Regions from separate parts of the Rossellomorea vietnamensis genome, predicted to be linked through region 3. Evidence: riboswitches for the same ligand, from Rfam matches in the RefSeq annotation. Region 3 holds a riboswitch; each other region holds the start of a gene.
The links. A riboswitch is a leader RNA that binds a small molecule or an ion and turns the genes downstream of it on or off. The one in region 3 is predicted to bind S-adenosylmethionine.
Positions count from the first base shown of each region.

Region 1: it holds a riboswitch for S-adenosylmethionine, as region 3 does, so the genes downstream of both, N5C46_RS17220 (methionine ABC transporter ATP-binding protein) here and mtnK (S-methyl-5-thioribose kinase) in region 3, are expected to answer to the same signal.
Region 2: it holds a riboswitch for S-adenosylmethionine, as region 3 does, so the genes downstream of both, mmuP (S-methylmethionine permease) here and mtnK (S-methyl-5-thioribose kinase) in region 3, are expected to answer to the same signal.
Region 4: it holds a riboswitch for S-adenosylmethionine, as region 3 does, so the genes downstream of both, N5C46_RS13420 (Na+/H+ antiporter NhaC family protein) here and mtnK (S-methyl-5-thioribose kinase) in region 3, are expected to answer to the same signal.

Region 1 covers NZ_CP104558.1:3,365,705-3,369,141, forward strand. Annotated here, with positions in the region: gene N5C46_RS17215 (LacI family DNA-binding transcriptional regulator) at 1-969, shown strand, start outside; SAM riboswitch class I at 1,154-1,259, shown strand; gene N5C46_RS17220 (methionine ABC transporter ATP-binding protein) at 1,329-2,342, shown strand; gene N5C46_RS17225 (methionine ABC transporter permease) at 2,332-2,997, shown strand; gene N5C46_RS17230 (MetQ/NlpA family ABC transporter substrate-binding protein) at 3,018-3,437, shown strand, end outside.
Region 2 covers NZ_CP104558.1:1,738,069-1,741,505, reverse strand. Annotated here, with positions in the region: gene nei (endonuclease VIII) at 1-819, opposite strand, end outside; SAM riboswitch class I at 959-1,065, shown strand; gene mmuP (S-methylmethionine permease) at 1,158-2,570, shown strand; gene mmuM (homocysteine S-methyltransferase) at 2,539-3,437, shown strand, end outside.
Region 3 covers NZ_CP104558.1:1,182,864-1,186,300, reverse strand. Annotated here, with positions in the region: gene mtnA (S-methyl-5-thioribose-1-phosphate isomerase) at 1-41, opposite strand, end outside; gene mtnK (S-methyl-5-thioribose kinase) at 57-1,241, opposite strand; SAM riboswitch class I at 1,360-1,515, opposite strand; gene N5C46_RS06110 (carbon-nitrogen family hydrolase) at 1,611-2,393, opposite strand; gene N5C46_RS06105 (pyridoxal phosphate-dependent aminotransferase) at 2,515-3,437, shown strand, end outside.
Region 4 covers NZ_CP104558.1:2,609,184-2,612,620, forward strand. Annotated here, with positions in the region: gene N5C46_RS13415 (MFS transporter) at 1-1,039, opposite strand, end outside; SAM riboswitch class I at 1,300-1,404, shown strand; gene N5C46_RS13420 (Na+/H+ antiporter NhaC family protein) at 1,487-2,806, shown strand; gene N5C46_RS13425 ((S)-benzoin forming benzil reductase) at 2,899-3,437, opposite strand, start outside.

The sequences.
Region 1 (3,437 bases), 2.2 Mb from region 3:
GCTAAACTGTCCGGAGTCGCCGTTTCGACCGCTTCTTATGCATTAAACAACAGTAAGAAAGTCAGTGAAGAAACACGACAGAAAGTTTTAGCGGCAGCCAAACAATTGAATTACCAAAAAAACGGGCTTGCTTCCGATTTGAAGCGGACAAGCACGAATACAATCGCCTTGATCCTGAGCGATCTATCAGGACCTTATTACTCCGAACTGATCAAGGGCGTACAGGATGTGACCTCCACGAATGGATATGATTTGATCGCCTGCAGTTCCATCGGTGGGGCACAGTCCACCGCCGTGAAATTTTTAAAAGAAAAAAGGGTCGATGGCGTCATCATCCTTGCCCATAATATCGATGACGAGACGATCCTGGAGTCGGCAAGGGAAGGTTTTCCCATCGTGGTCCTCGATCGGAGCATCAAAAGCGATTACGTCACCCAGATCGAAGTCGATAATGTTCACGGAGCGTTCGTGGCCACTGAGCACTTGATTGAGAGGGGGAGCCGTAACATCGCTTTTATCAGCGGACCTTACAACTCCCATGACAACGAGCTTCGTTTCCAGGGTTTCCGGAAAGCTTTGGACAAACACGGTATCGACTATAAGTCGAAATGGAAAGTATCCGGGGGCTTCACTCGTGAAGGGGGCTACCAGGCGACCAAAATGCTGATTGCTCAACGGGATGTCCCGCAGGGCATTTTCTATGCCAATGATGAAATGGCCATCGGCGGCTTGCAGGCACTGAACGAAAAAAACATTTCTGTTCCAGGGGATATTTCCATCATGGGCTTTGACGACATCCAACTGTCAGAATACGTATCCCCGCCACTGACAACCATGCGACAGCCGAAATATGAAGCCGGTGCACTGGCCGTTCATCTTATCTTTCAGATGCTCTTGAAGGAAGAGGTCGATTCGTATTACAAACTCACAACGGAGCTGATAGAGAGAGATTCGGTGAAAAGTCGTTGACTTAGAGGAAGAGCCTGACCTTTCCTGTATGGGAGAGGTCGTTTTTTTATAAACAAAAATCTTTTGTTGCTACATCAATGAAGATAGCGCTTACATAAAAACACTACCGAAATCCCCTATTGACTTCCCGTTCCATACCCAGTATTATCCTCTATAAGATAAATTTTTGAAAATTACATACATTCAATTATCAAGAGTGACCGAGGGATCAGGCCCTATGACGTCCGGCAACCTCCAGAAATGGAACGGTGCTAATTCCTGCAGAATGATTTCATTCTGAGAGATAAGTCGAGATAAACAGGCGATGCTTCTTTCAGTTGAAAGAGGCATTTTTTATTGGAGAAAAAGGGGTGTGCACATTGATCGAGATTCGGAATCTAGTAAAAACGTACAAAACGAAAAAGCAAACGGTGGTCGGTGTCGACAACGTCTCTGTCACTATTAAAAAAGGGGAGATCTTCGGGATCGTCGGGTACAGCGGAGCGGGGAAGAGCTCACTCATTCGCTGCCTGAATCTATTAGAGACCCCGACATCAGGGGAAATCATCATCGATGGTCAGGATTTCACGAAGCTCACATCCAAGGAGTTAAGACTTGCCCGGCAAAAAACGAGCATGATCTTCCAGCACTTTCACCTCATCAAATCGAAGACGGTGTTTGATAATCTCGCCTTTGCTTTGAAAGCGGCCCATGTACCGAAAGCGAAAATCAAACCGAGAGTCGTCGAGCTCTTGGAGATGGTCGGTCTTTCAGACAAAGCCGACTCCTACCCGGCACAGCTCAGCGGAGGACAGAAGCAGAGAGTCGGAATTGCGAGGGCACTTGCCAACAACCCATCGGTATTACTGTGTGATGAAGCGACATCGGCCCTGGATCCGAATACTACGAAATCGATCTTGAAGCTTTTGAAAAAAATCAACGAGGAACTGGGATTGACAATTGTGCTCATCACCCATGAGATGGAAGTAGTAAAGGAAATCTGTGACAGGATGGCCGTGATGCAGGACGGGAAGATCGTGGAGGAAGGTCCCGTGTATGACCTGTTTGCCGAACCGAAGCAGCCTTTGACGAAGCAGTTCATCGAAACGATTCTCCAATTCGAACTGCCACAGCATCTGGTGGAATCGAGAAGGGGGAAGCTCATCAAGATTCAATTCAAAGGATCCATCGCCGAGGAAAGCGTCGTATCAGAGGTGTTTCAGCGGTACAAGGTGCGGGGGAATATCCTCCACGGTAAAATTGAATACATTCAGGATGTCCCACTTGGGATCTTCATCATGGAACTGATCGGATCAGCTGACGAAATCGAAGCGGCGATCCGTTATATCACGGCCAAGACACAAAGCCTGGAGGTGCTTGAGGATGTTGCCTGATTCATTGACTTCTATATTGCCAGAATTGAATAAAGCCTTTTTTGAAACGGTGTATATGGTGGGGATCTCATTAGCCGTAGCGATTATAGTGGGATTGCCGCTGGGGATTCTGCTTTTCGTAACAGACAAGGGCTTATTTTTACAAAATAGTGTGATTAAAAAAGTGGTAGGATTCGTCGTGAATATGGTCCGCTCGGTTCCTTTCATTATTCTATTAGTGGCCCTTTTACCATTAACCAAACTATTGACCGGGACGACGATCGGACCGACGGCGGCATCGGTATCACTCTCGGTTGCGGGTATTCCGTTTTTTGCGAGAATGGTAGAAACGTCCCTCAGGGAGATTGATAAAGGGGTCATCGAAGCCTCGGTTTCAGTCGGGGCCAGTCCTTGGATGATCATCAAGGACGTGCTGTTACCGGAAGCGCGGCCGGCCGTCATTCAGGCGATCACGATTACAACGATCAGTTTAGTCGCCTATTCCGCCATGGCCGGCATCGTCGGCGGAGGCGGAGTCGGGGACCTGGCGATTCGCTTCGGGTACTACCGTTATGACAACACGGTGATGATCACGACCGTGGTCATTCTGATTTGTCTGGTTCAGCTCATCCAATACACGGGTGATATATTTGCACGATTAGTCGATAAACGATAACAACTATAGGGGGAACAAAAGTGAAAAAGTGGATATTATTTGTAGCATTAGCGGTAACAGTAAGCTTACTGGCAGCATGCGGCGGAGAAGAGGCAAGCTCGGAAGATAAAAAAGAAGTGACCATTGGAGCGACATCCGGTCCATATAGTGATATGGTGACCAAAGCGATCAAGCCCGGTCTTGAAGAAAAAGGCTATACGGTGGAAGTGAAGGAATTCAGTGACTACATACAGCCAAACAACGCACTGGCACAGGGAGACCTGGATGCGAACCTGTTCCAGCACAAGATCTATATGGAAACCTTCGCGAAACAGCATAACATGGACCTATCCGAAGTCATTGTCGTACCGACGGCGCCGATGGGAATCTACTCACAGAAGTTTGATTCCATCAAGGACATCAAAGAAGGCAGTGCCATCGCGATTCCGAACGATCCGACG
Region 2 (3,437 bases), 560 kb from region 3:
TTGACAAACCGGACAATGGTAAAGTCTTCTTGAAGCGGCTCCGGCTACCGTCTTCTCGATTTCGCTTCCACAGATGAAGCAAGATTCCCCTTCACGGTTAAAGACCCAGTGACGATAGCGGGATCGCTTCACACCTTTGTCTTTCAGTTTCTGAGCAAGGACGGGATCATTGGTGATACCTCCAGTTTCATACGATTGCTTTACTAAATCCATCATCGCATGGGCAGCTTTGTTTAATTGATCTTCAGTACAGTCGACAGGCCTGAAGGAAGGATGTATGCCGGCAATAAACATAATTTCTGATCGCAAATAATTCCCGATTCCGGCGACAAAACCTTGATCAAGCAATAAAATCGACCATTTCCGGTTTCGGAATCTTTTGTCCTTCATCCGTCCAACCAGCTCATCTATGGATACCTCTTCGCTTAAAAGGTCTGGCCCGACTTTTGAGATGAATGGGTGAGATGGCACCTCTTCATCTCTGAGAACCTCGATATCCGACGCGCTATAGAGAAGGGCGGATTTTTTCTCGTTATGAAGGGCTAATCGAAGCTGGCGATTTGTTTTCGGGTAATTGTAGGTGTTTCTGATATACCATTTTCCGTAAAGTTGATTGTGGGAGTAGATGGTGTATCCATTGTCAAAGCGGATGAGCATGGCTTTTCCTTTCGTATCGACTCTTGTCACGTTAGACCCCTTCAGCAGTTCTCCATAGTCCTTTAAATGAGGGAAGGCAAAATAAACATCTTCCACTGTTTTATTTATAAGAGCACGCTCAACGTTATCGGCTGCTCTTCTGATTTCTGGACCTTCTGGCATGGCGGTTTCTCCTTTTTTACAATAGTTGTTCCCTAATTATACCTTCATGTAACCATTGGATGGGTTGGGCTACATTATCGGTTTCAGGGTCTTGACATTATTCCGATATATTGATAGAGTTTTAAAAAATCAAAATATTTTCTTATCCAGAGAGGTGGAGGGACTGGCCCTTTGAAGCCTCAGCAACAGGTCTGCGAAGATACTGTGCTAATTCCAGCGGGTGATTCAAACCCTGATAGATAGGAGCAATCTTTTATTTGTCGGTGACGCACTCGTTCAGGGTGCGTTTTTTGTTTGTTCACTCATTCCTCAATTAACTTAGAAGGAAGGGTGTTTGTATGGAAAACGCAGGACAGAGTTTCAAAAGAAAGATGAAGACACGGCATTTAGTGATGCTGAGTCTTGGAGGGGTGATCGGAACCGGGCTTTTCTTGAGTTCGGGTTATACCATTCATCAGGCTGGTCCATTTGGGACGATCCTTGCATATTTAATCGGTGCGCTGGTGGTGTATCTAGTGATGCTGTGTTTAGGCGAGCTATCTGTCCATATGCCGGAGACCGGATCCTTTCATAGTTATGCTGCAAAATTCATTGGTCCGGGGACCGGTTATACAGTGGGCTGGTTATATTGGCTGACATGGACGGTGGCATTGGGGTCGGAGTTCACGGCGGCCGGCTTGATGATGCAGCGCTGGTTCCCTTCGATTAGTGTATGGATTTGGAGCGCGGTCTTCGCTGCGTTGATTTTTTTCCTTAATGCATTGTCGGTGCGTTTTTTTGCTGAATCTGAATTTTGGTTTTCTTTAGTGAAAGTGATTGCGATTGTGGGGTTTATTGTGATTGGGGCAGGGGCGATATTCGGGTTCATCCCCCTTGGTCATTCAGAGCCCGTTCCATTTTTCTCGAATATCACCGATTCAGGGTTATTTCCGAACGGGGCATTTGCCATCTTGATGACCATGCTTGCCGTGAATTTTGCTTTTTCAGGAACAGAACTGATCGGAGTAGCGGCGGGAGAAACAGAGAATCCATCCAGATCGATTCCTAAAGCCATCCGCACTACGCTTGTGAGATTGATTCTCTTTTATGTAGGGACGATTGTCGTGTTATCTGCATTATTACCGAGCCAGTCAGCCGGTGTATTGGAAAGCCCTTTTGTCGCAGTGCTTGGACGGATTGGAATTCCTTTTGCCGCAGATATCATGAATTTTGTCATTATCACGGCTATCTTATCAGCGGCAAACTCAGGTCTGTATGCTTCTTCCCGAATGCTATGGTCTCTGGCTGATAAGCAAACGATCTCCCCGATTTTCGCTAAATTGACTGATAGGGGGATCCCTCTTAATGCGATTGTGTGTAGCATGCTTGGAGGGGGACTGTCCTTGCTTTCAAGCATCATTGCACCGGGGACGGTCTACATCGTATTGGTTTCGGTCTCAGGTCTTGCCGTCGTGATCGTGTGGATGAGCATCAGTGCTGCTCAATTTCTATTTCGAAGACAATACATAAGGGAAGGAAACGATGTGAAAGACCTGGCCTATCGGACGCCGCTCTATCCACTGGTTCCCGTTGCATCATTTCTGCTTTGTCTCGCTTCCTGTATCGGCATTGCCTTTGATCCCACTCAGAGGATCGCCCTTTATTGCGGGATCCCGTTCATCGCCGTTTGTTATGGAAGCTATTATCTGACACAATCCGTGAAGAAAAGAGGTACAGATCATGTCGAAGCAACTGAAGCTGAATCCCATTGAGGAGATTTTACAAACACATTCCCTGATGATTTTGGATGGAGCATTAGCCACAGAGCTGGAATCCCATGGCTGTGATTTAAATGATCCCCTTTGGTCAGCCCGTGTACTCCTTGAAGAACCGGAAGCGATTGAGAAGGTTCATGCTGATTATTTCCGTGTGGGAGCCGATTGTGCGATTACAGCCAGCTACCAGGCATCGGTGGATGGTTTTCTGAAGCGTGGAATAGAGAAAACGGAAGCGCTGGAATTAATCAAGAAAACAGTTACTCTTGCCAGACAGGCTCGGGATGACTTTTGGAAGGAAAAGAAGGTGAATTGGGATCGTCCGAAACCAATCGTCGCCGGTTCTGTAGGACCTTACGGGGCATACCTTGCTGACGGCTCTGAATATGTAGGGGACTATGGTGTAAGTGATCAACTTTTAGCAGATTTCCATTATCCGAGAATCAAGGCATTAGTGGAGGCGGGTGCTGATGTGCTGGCATTCGAAACCATCCCATCTTTGCAGGAAGCAAAAGTACTCGCTTCGCTTTTAAAAGAATTTCCGGAAACTTGGGCATGGCTGTCTTTTTCATTAAAGGATGGAGAGACGATAAGTGATGGAACGGGGATTGAAGAGTGCGCGCGGGTGTTCAATGATCATGAACAAATCGCTGCGATTGGTGTGAATTGTACACCGATTCCTGCGGCTAAGTTTGCGATGAACGTACTAAACAAGCATACTGATAAGCCAATCATTGTGTACCCGAACTCAGGTGAAACGTACGATGCTGAGACTAAAACGTGGAATGGGGAGGAAGCATGTTGTGAGTTTGATGAAGATTCAGTAGTTTTGTATGAAGCAGGAGCCCGTATCATTGGTGGTTG
Region 3 (3,437 bases):
TGCCACTCGAGTGAAGTTGGAATGGTCGGTGTATGTGTCATGAGTATCTCCTTTAATTATTCAGAATATGACCGTACTAAAGTCAGAAGCTCTTCAATGGAAAGAATGTGTTTCCGATTTACAATCAGCTTTTTTCCAAGGTTAAGGCATGCCCGCTTGGCCTTTAATCTTTGTTCTTTATCTTCGATGCTCTCGAGGTCATCCACATGTGCAAGACCGATCGTCCTTCTTATGCACTCGCATCCTGCAAACCCGATGCTGTCCTGAAAACTCTTCTCCAATACATACTCAAGGTACCCATTCACCTTCGTATAGGCGTCACCACTTTCCTTCCAATGTTTGGAGAACGTAGCTGAGAAGACGTTCCAAGTATTTTCGATATGGTGTAGGATGGGTTCCTTTTCACCTGGACTCGCAATCACTTGGAAAATAAGGTTTGCAATAAACTGACCGATATCGAAACCGATCGGCCCATAAAAAGCAAATTCCGGGTCAATGACTTTTGTGTGTTGGTCATCCACAAAGATACTGCCCGTGTGGAGGTCTCCATGAAGCAGGGCTTCCCCTTCGGTAAGGAAACTCTTTTTAAGCTTCGCCACCTCGAGCTTTACAGTGAAATCATCCCATAATTGCTGCACATCCCCGGATAATTCCTCCTCAAACTCATTTGTTTCACTGTTGAAGAAAGGATCCGTGAATACCAGGTCCTCTGTGATTTTGCATAGCTCAGGATTGGAAAATTCCTTCACATACTCCTTTTTCCTAAATGGATGAAGGGCATAATCAGATGTGAAATACAGTGTATTTGCAAGAAATGTACCAATGTCATCTGATAACCGGGGGTACTTATTCCCATTGATCAGGCCGGCACGTGCGATGGTGAGGCTGCTTAAATCCTCCATCACCGTGACGGCAAGGGATGGATCAGAATGATACACTTCCGGTACGAGATCGCCTACAAATGATCGCTGAAGGTTTAAGGCACCCGCTTCAATCCTTGCCCGTTCGATGGTAAGTGGCCAGCTTTCACCTACAACCTTTGCATAGGGGAGGGCTTGCTTGATGATGATTCCTTTACCTGAATCCCTTTCAACGACATGAAAAACGAGATTAAGGTTTCCATCTCCGATTTCTTCACAAGTTAAAAGTGAACCGTCTTCAAAGATTCCTACATTCACTGCCATAGAGATGGCCGACTGTTCCGTCAGTGGTTGATACGTATTGAGCTTAGTGATTGCCATTTTCGTTCCTCCTTTTAGTGCACCCTTCTAAAAGAAAAGGTGTTAGGGAGGCTTTTCCGCGGCATAAGAAAAGCCTCTTTCCATGTTCGAAAGAGGCTTGAAGAGTCATCTTCTTCGCCTCTTATCTCCCAGAAAGATGATCTTTCTGTTGGAATTAGCACCGTGCCTTACTGGATTGATCATCCGGCGCATACAGCGCCCCGTTTTACAACGGTATTATGGTCGGTTGCTGGGCTTCATAGGGCCAAATCCCTCAGCCAGCTCTTGATAAGAGTTGCGTATATCTTATTTAATTAAAATTCTGAATGTTCATTTGAATTGAATGGTACCATTGAAGTATTTTCCATGTCAACGGTTTTTTAATATTTTCTAATAAAAATTTGGTCTCCGGTCTTGAAAGATCGGAATTTGTTTACGGACCTTTTCCACTTCCTGCAAATTGATTTCAGCAGCGACCAACTGTTCACTTTGGGTTCCTTTGGCAAGGATTTCCCCCCACGGATCGATGATAAGGGAGGAGCCGCCAAATTCATTGTCTGGGTCACTCCCCACACGGTTGCATGCAATCACAAAGCATTGATTTTCAATCGCACGTGCCCTTAAGAGGGTCTGCCAGTGATCTATTCTTGCAGCCGGCCATTCAGCCACCACAAAGACAATCTTCGCTCCCATCATCACATGTTTCCTGAACCATTCAGGGAAACGGATATCGTAACAAATGAGTCCTGCCATCATCGTATCATCAAGAGAGAACGACCCGTCTTCCTGTCCAGGAAGTAAATAATGATGTTCATTCATTAGTTTGAATAAGTGAAGCTTTGAATACCGTTTCACCAACGCCCCATTAGCATCCGCCACCAAAAGTGTATTTCTTACCCCGTCATTTGATTTATTGGCAACAGAACCACCAACGATATGAATGGAATATTTTTTTGAAAGGGAAGTCAGGAAGGAGGAAGAGTCTTCGGCTTCTTTATCTGCGATTTCATCTATCCGTGTAAGATCATAACCTGTCGTCCACAGCTCTGGAAGGACGACGGTACCGCATCCCTCTTCCTTTGCTTTTTTGACCCACTGTTCCACTTTCAACTTGTTTTCTTCAGGATTCCCAAACATAATATCCATCTGGGCGAGACCAACCTTTTGAATCATTACCATCACCTCGTTATGTACTTTTTGTCATTTATTCCTTTACATTCTTTATGTTCCGTTATATCATTTGTGACTAGAATTTGAAAGTAATTAATTTTCAAAAAAATGAGTGGGTGAATGGATGAAACACTTTGAAAAAGCAAAACGATTGGAATCATTACCGGAACAATTTTTCGCTTCCCTTGCAGGAACTGTGAATGCGGTTGTGAATGAGGGGCATGATGTCATTAATTTGGGGCAGGGAAATCCGGATCAGCCGACCCCCCCACATATTGTGGAAAAATTAACAGAAGCGGCTCAATCCTCTTCTAATCATAAATATCCTCCGTTTCGCGGTTTATCGAGCTTTAAAGAGGCGATTGCAGCTTTCTATTTGCGGGAATACGGAGTAGAAGTAGATCCCGAAACCGAAGTAGCGGTTCTCTTCGGAGGAAAAGCAGGATTAGTGGAGATTCCTCAATGTTTATTGAACCCCGGGGATGGGGTATTTGTCCCGGATCCCGGTTATCCGGACTATGTATCGGGGGTCGCATTGGCAGAAGCCAGTATGATCAAGATGCCGTTGAAAGAGGAAAATGGGTTTCTCCCGGATTATCGTGTCCATTCCCGTGAAGAATGGGAAAGGGCGAAATTAATGTTCCTTAACTACCCCAATAATCCAACGGGTGCAACCGCAACAATATCCTTTTTCGAGGATACTGTGGAACTTGCGTCAAAGCATGACATTTGTGTGGTGCATGACTTTGCTTATGGGGCGATCGGTTTCGATGGACAGAAGCCTGTGAGCTTTCTTGAGACGGATGGTGCCAAGGATGTCGGGATTGAGATATATACATTATCGAAGACCTATAATATGGCAGGCTGGAGAGTCGGTTTTGCCGTTGGGAATAAAAGTGTCATTGAAGCGATCAATCTCCTCCAGGATCACCTTTACGTAAGCCTGTTCGGAGCGGTTCAAGAAGCAGCCACTACGGCTTTATTGAGTTCCCAGGATTGCGTAACCGAACTGGTTGCCACATATGAAGAACGGAGACATCTCCTGAT
Region 4 (3,437 bases), 1.4 Mb from region 3:
AGGTACTGAACCAATTCCCGAGGCCATTTCCGATGGCGGAATAAACCGTGACAGCAGTAGCTGTAATATGTGCCGGCGTGATTTCTTTAATGTAGCGGAGACCCGCAGGAATGAATAATCCGATGGCAAGACCCTGCATCACTGCTGAAGAATATACCAGCCATAGACTTGGCTCTGTGAAGTAAAATAGCCAGCGGATCATGGATGCAGCACCTGCCAGTGCCGCTACGGTCAAGAGACCGAACTTATCAATCCACCCTCCCGCGATTCTCATGAACGGTACTTCTGACAGGACGGCAATCAGAAATGCGAGACCGATTCCGGCGTACGTACCACCTGAATCTTCAACGAATAATCCGAAATACACGTTATTGGCTAAATTCGGGCCGAACACCAGGAACGTGACGGCCAGGAAGATCAGAAACTTTTTCATCGTGAATAATTCCTTCATCCCGGCTTTTAGATCAAGTTTTGCTGCCGCTCTCTCTTTAGGAAAACGGAAGGATAGGAATCCCGATAGGACCAGACAGATAAAGAAAGAGTAGAAAATGATCGTCGGTCCGATGAATCCTTCCGAAAGCCTCCCCATGATGAACACGGCGATCCCGAATCCCAATGAGCCGAACAGACGAATATTACCGTAGTTATAACCGACTTTACTTGTATACTTCAAGCTGATGCTGTCGGATACGGGGATGATGGCACTTTGGAAGATCGCAACTAAAATCGCGACCACCAATAGTCCATAGTAAACATCCATGAATAAATACCCAAGCGCAAAGATCCCTGCAACTAAGGAAGTTAATCCTAACACGACGGTTGGCTTATTGGTTGTGTCACTGACCATCCCCCATATCGGCTGAAAGAAAATCATCATGATCGGGCCGACAGACATAATGGTACCGATCTGATACCCATTTAATCCCACACTTTCACTTAAATAGACACTGAGTAAAGGATATAAACTTCCAACCCCGAAGAAGGTCAATAGATAAAACCCTTGTAACGTAAAAATCTGATTTCGCACATTTCTTTCCACTACCGTATCCCCCAAGATGTTTTTTGTCTATCTTATAGTAGACCTTGACCGTTCAATTGTCTATGAATTTATACCTTTTTATGGATAAAGTCCCGCGATTTCTAAAGCATGCCTTGCTAGAGCAATCTCCCTCCGCTTTTGTTTGATCCAGCTGCTGTGGCCGGGTTCTTCGTTTTATTTCCAATAAATTACCGTTTGACTTTTTCGATTAAACCCTTTAAAGTATGGAAGTATATTTTAAATGAACTGAATAACATATCTTCTTATCCAGAGAGACGGAGGGACTGGCCCTGTGATGTCTCGGCAGCGGACTCATAATGAGTGCTGTGCCACATCCAGCAAGCGTAATGCTTGAAAGATAAGAGGAGTGTTTCGTTTGAATGAAACCTCTTCTTATGTTGGAAGAGGTTTTTTTATTTGATTTCACACGACAAAGGAGTGTTTGACATGAACCAAGAAAAAGGTAATGTACTGGCTTTATTGCCCTTGATCATATTTGTTTCACTGTTCCTTGGAGCGGGGATCCTTTCAGGAGATTTTTATGCATTCCCTGTTCTCGTATCCATCATCATTGCCGCGGTTGTTGCCCTGGCGATGAATCGTAAAGAATCGTTGACCTCTAAGGTTGAACGGTTCGCAAAAGGCGCCGGGCATCCGGATATCATGATCATGGTTTTTATCTTCCTATTAGCCGGCGCGTTTTCCGGTGTAGCAGAAAAGATGGGGGCCGTTGATTCAACCGTCAACTTTGCCCTATCCGTGCTTCCTGGTAATCTGGTCATTGTTGGATTATTCATCATCGCTGCTTTCATTTCCTTATCAATGGGGACCTCCATGGGGACGATCGCCGCACTTGCCCCGATAGGAGTGGGCATCAGCTCAGGAGCCGACATTTCCATGCCCCTTGCTATGGCCACCGTTATCGGGGGAGCGATGTTCGGGGATAACTTATCGTTCATCTCGGATACAACGATTGCAGCTGTACGCACACAGAAAACAGAAATGAAGGACAAGTTCAAGGTGAACTTCTTCATTGTATTACCGGCAGCCATCATCACCATGGTGATTCTTTTTGTCCTTACGATGGGGACTCCATCCTCCGTCGACGCAGGAAGCTTCGATTGGGTTAAAATCATTCCTTACCTTGGAGTCATCATCGGTGCCCTTGCAGGATTGAACGTATTTGTCGTCTTAATAGGCGGGATTGTGTTGGCAGGAATGATCGGATTTGCGGATGGAAGCTTCACCCCATCGAGTTACTTTGGCAGTGTAGCCGACGGGATGACAGGTATGGCAGAGATTGTGATCCTTTCCATCCTGATCGGTGGAGTCGTCGAACTCATTCGTCACAATGGCGGGATTCAAGCGATCCTTTACCATGCCACGCGTAAGATCAAATCTCCTCAAGGAGCACAGCTTGCTACAGCAGGTTTAGTCAGTTCGACGAATCTTTGCACAGCCAATAACACGATTTCCATTATCATCGCAGGACCACTGGCCAAAACGCTTAGCGATCAGTATGGCGTAGATTCCCGTAAGTCAGCCAGTATCCTCGATATTTTCTCTTGTGCCGTTCAAGGGTTGATCCCATACGGTGCACAGGCACTGTTAGTGGCGGAAGTAGCCGGCATATCACCTGTCAGCATCATCCCATATGCCTTCTACCCTGTCCTGATTGCCGTTTGCGGACTGATTGCGATTCAATTCGCCCTTCCTAAGTTCACCCGGAGATCCGTTACGGATACAGACCCGGTCCGGTCTTCTTAATCTGTTGGAAAAGAGACAAACCCGCTTGGGTTTGTCTCTTTTTGTGTTGCCACTAAAAAAGCAGATCCCGCTTTCAGGAATCTGCTCTCTTCTTATAACAAATCATTCACATGATACAGTTTGCCACTTTCAATATCGGTTTTGGTTACGAGAGTCACCAGTGCATCCCCTACCGTGTCCGGGCTGCGCAGCATCCCCTCTTCTTTGTAGCGCTGGAACGATTCAACCTCGGCAAAGGCTTCTTTGGAGGACGAGCGGATTTCCCCCTGCATATCCGTATCCATCACTCCCGGACTGAAGGCGATGACCTGATGACGGCTATGCGTATTTGAGAGCTCAAGGCTCACCGTTTCAGTCAGCATATTGACTCCCGCCTTCGTCGCACAATACGTACTCCAGCCATAAACGGGACGGCTTCCCGCTCCTGAACTGATGTTGACCATGATCATCTTCGATTCAGAGCCTTTGGCTGCTTTAAGCAATTCATTGGTGGCGATCATAGGTGATAGCAGATTGACATGCACACTCGTTTCCAATGCCTCATTTTCCACTTCACCCGACGTATTGATCGGGGTCACCACGCCGGCATTCTGAACGACATATACCGTCTCTGCTTCAGAGCCAAATACCT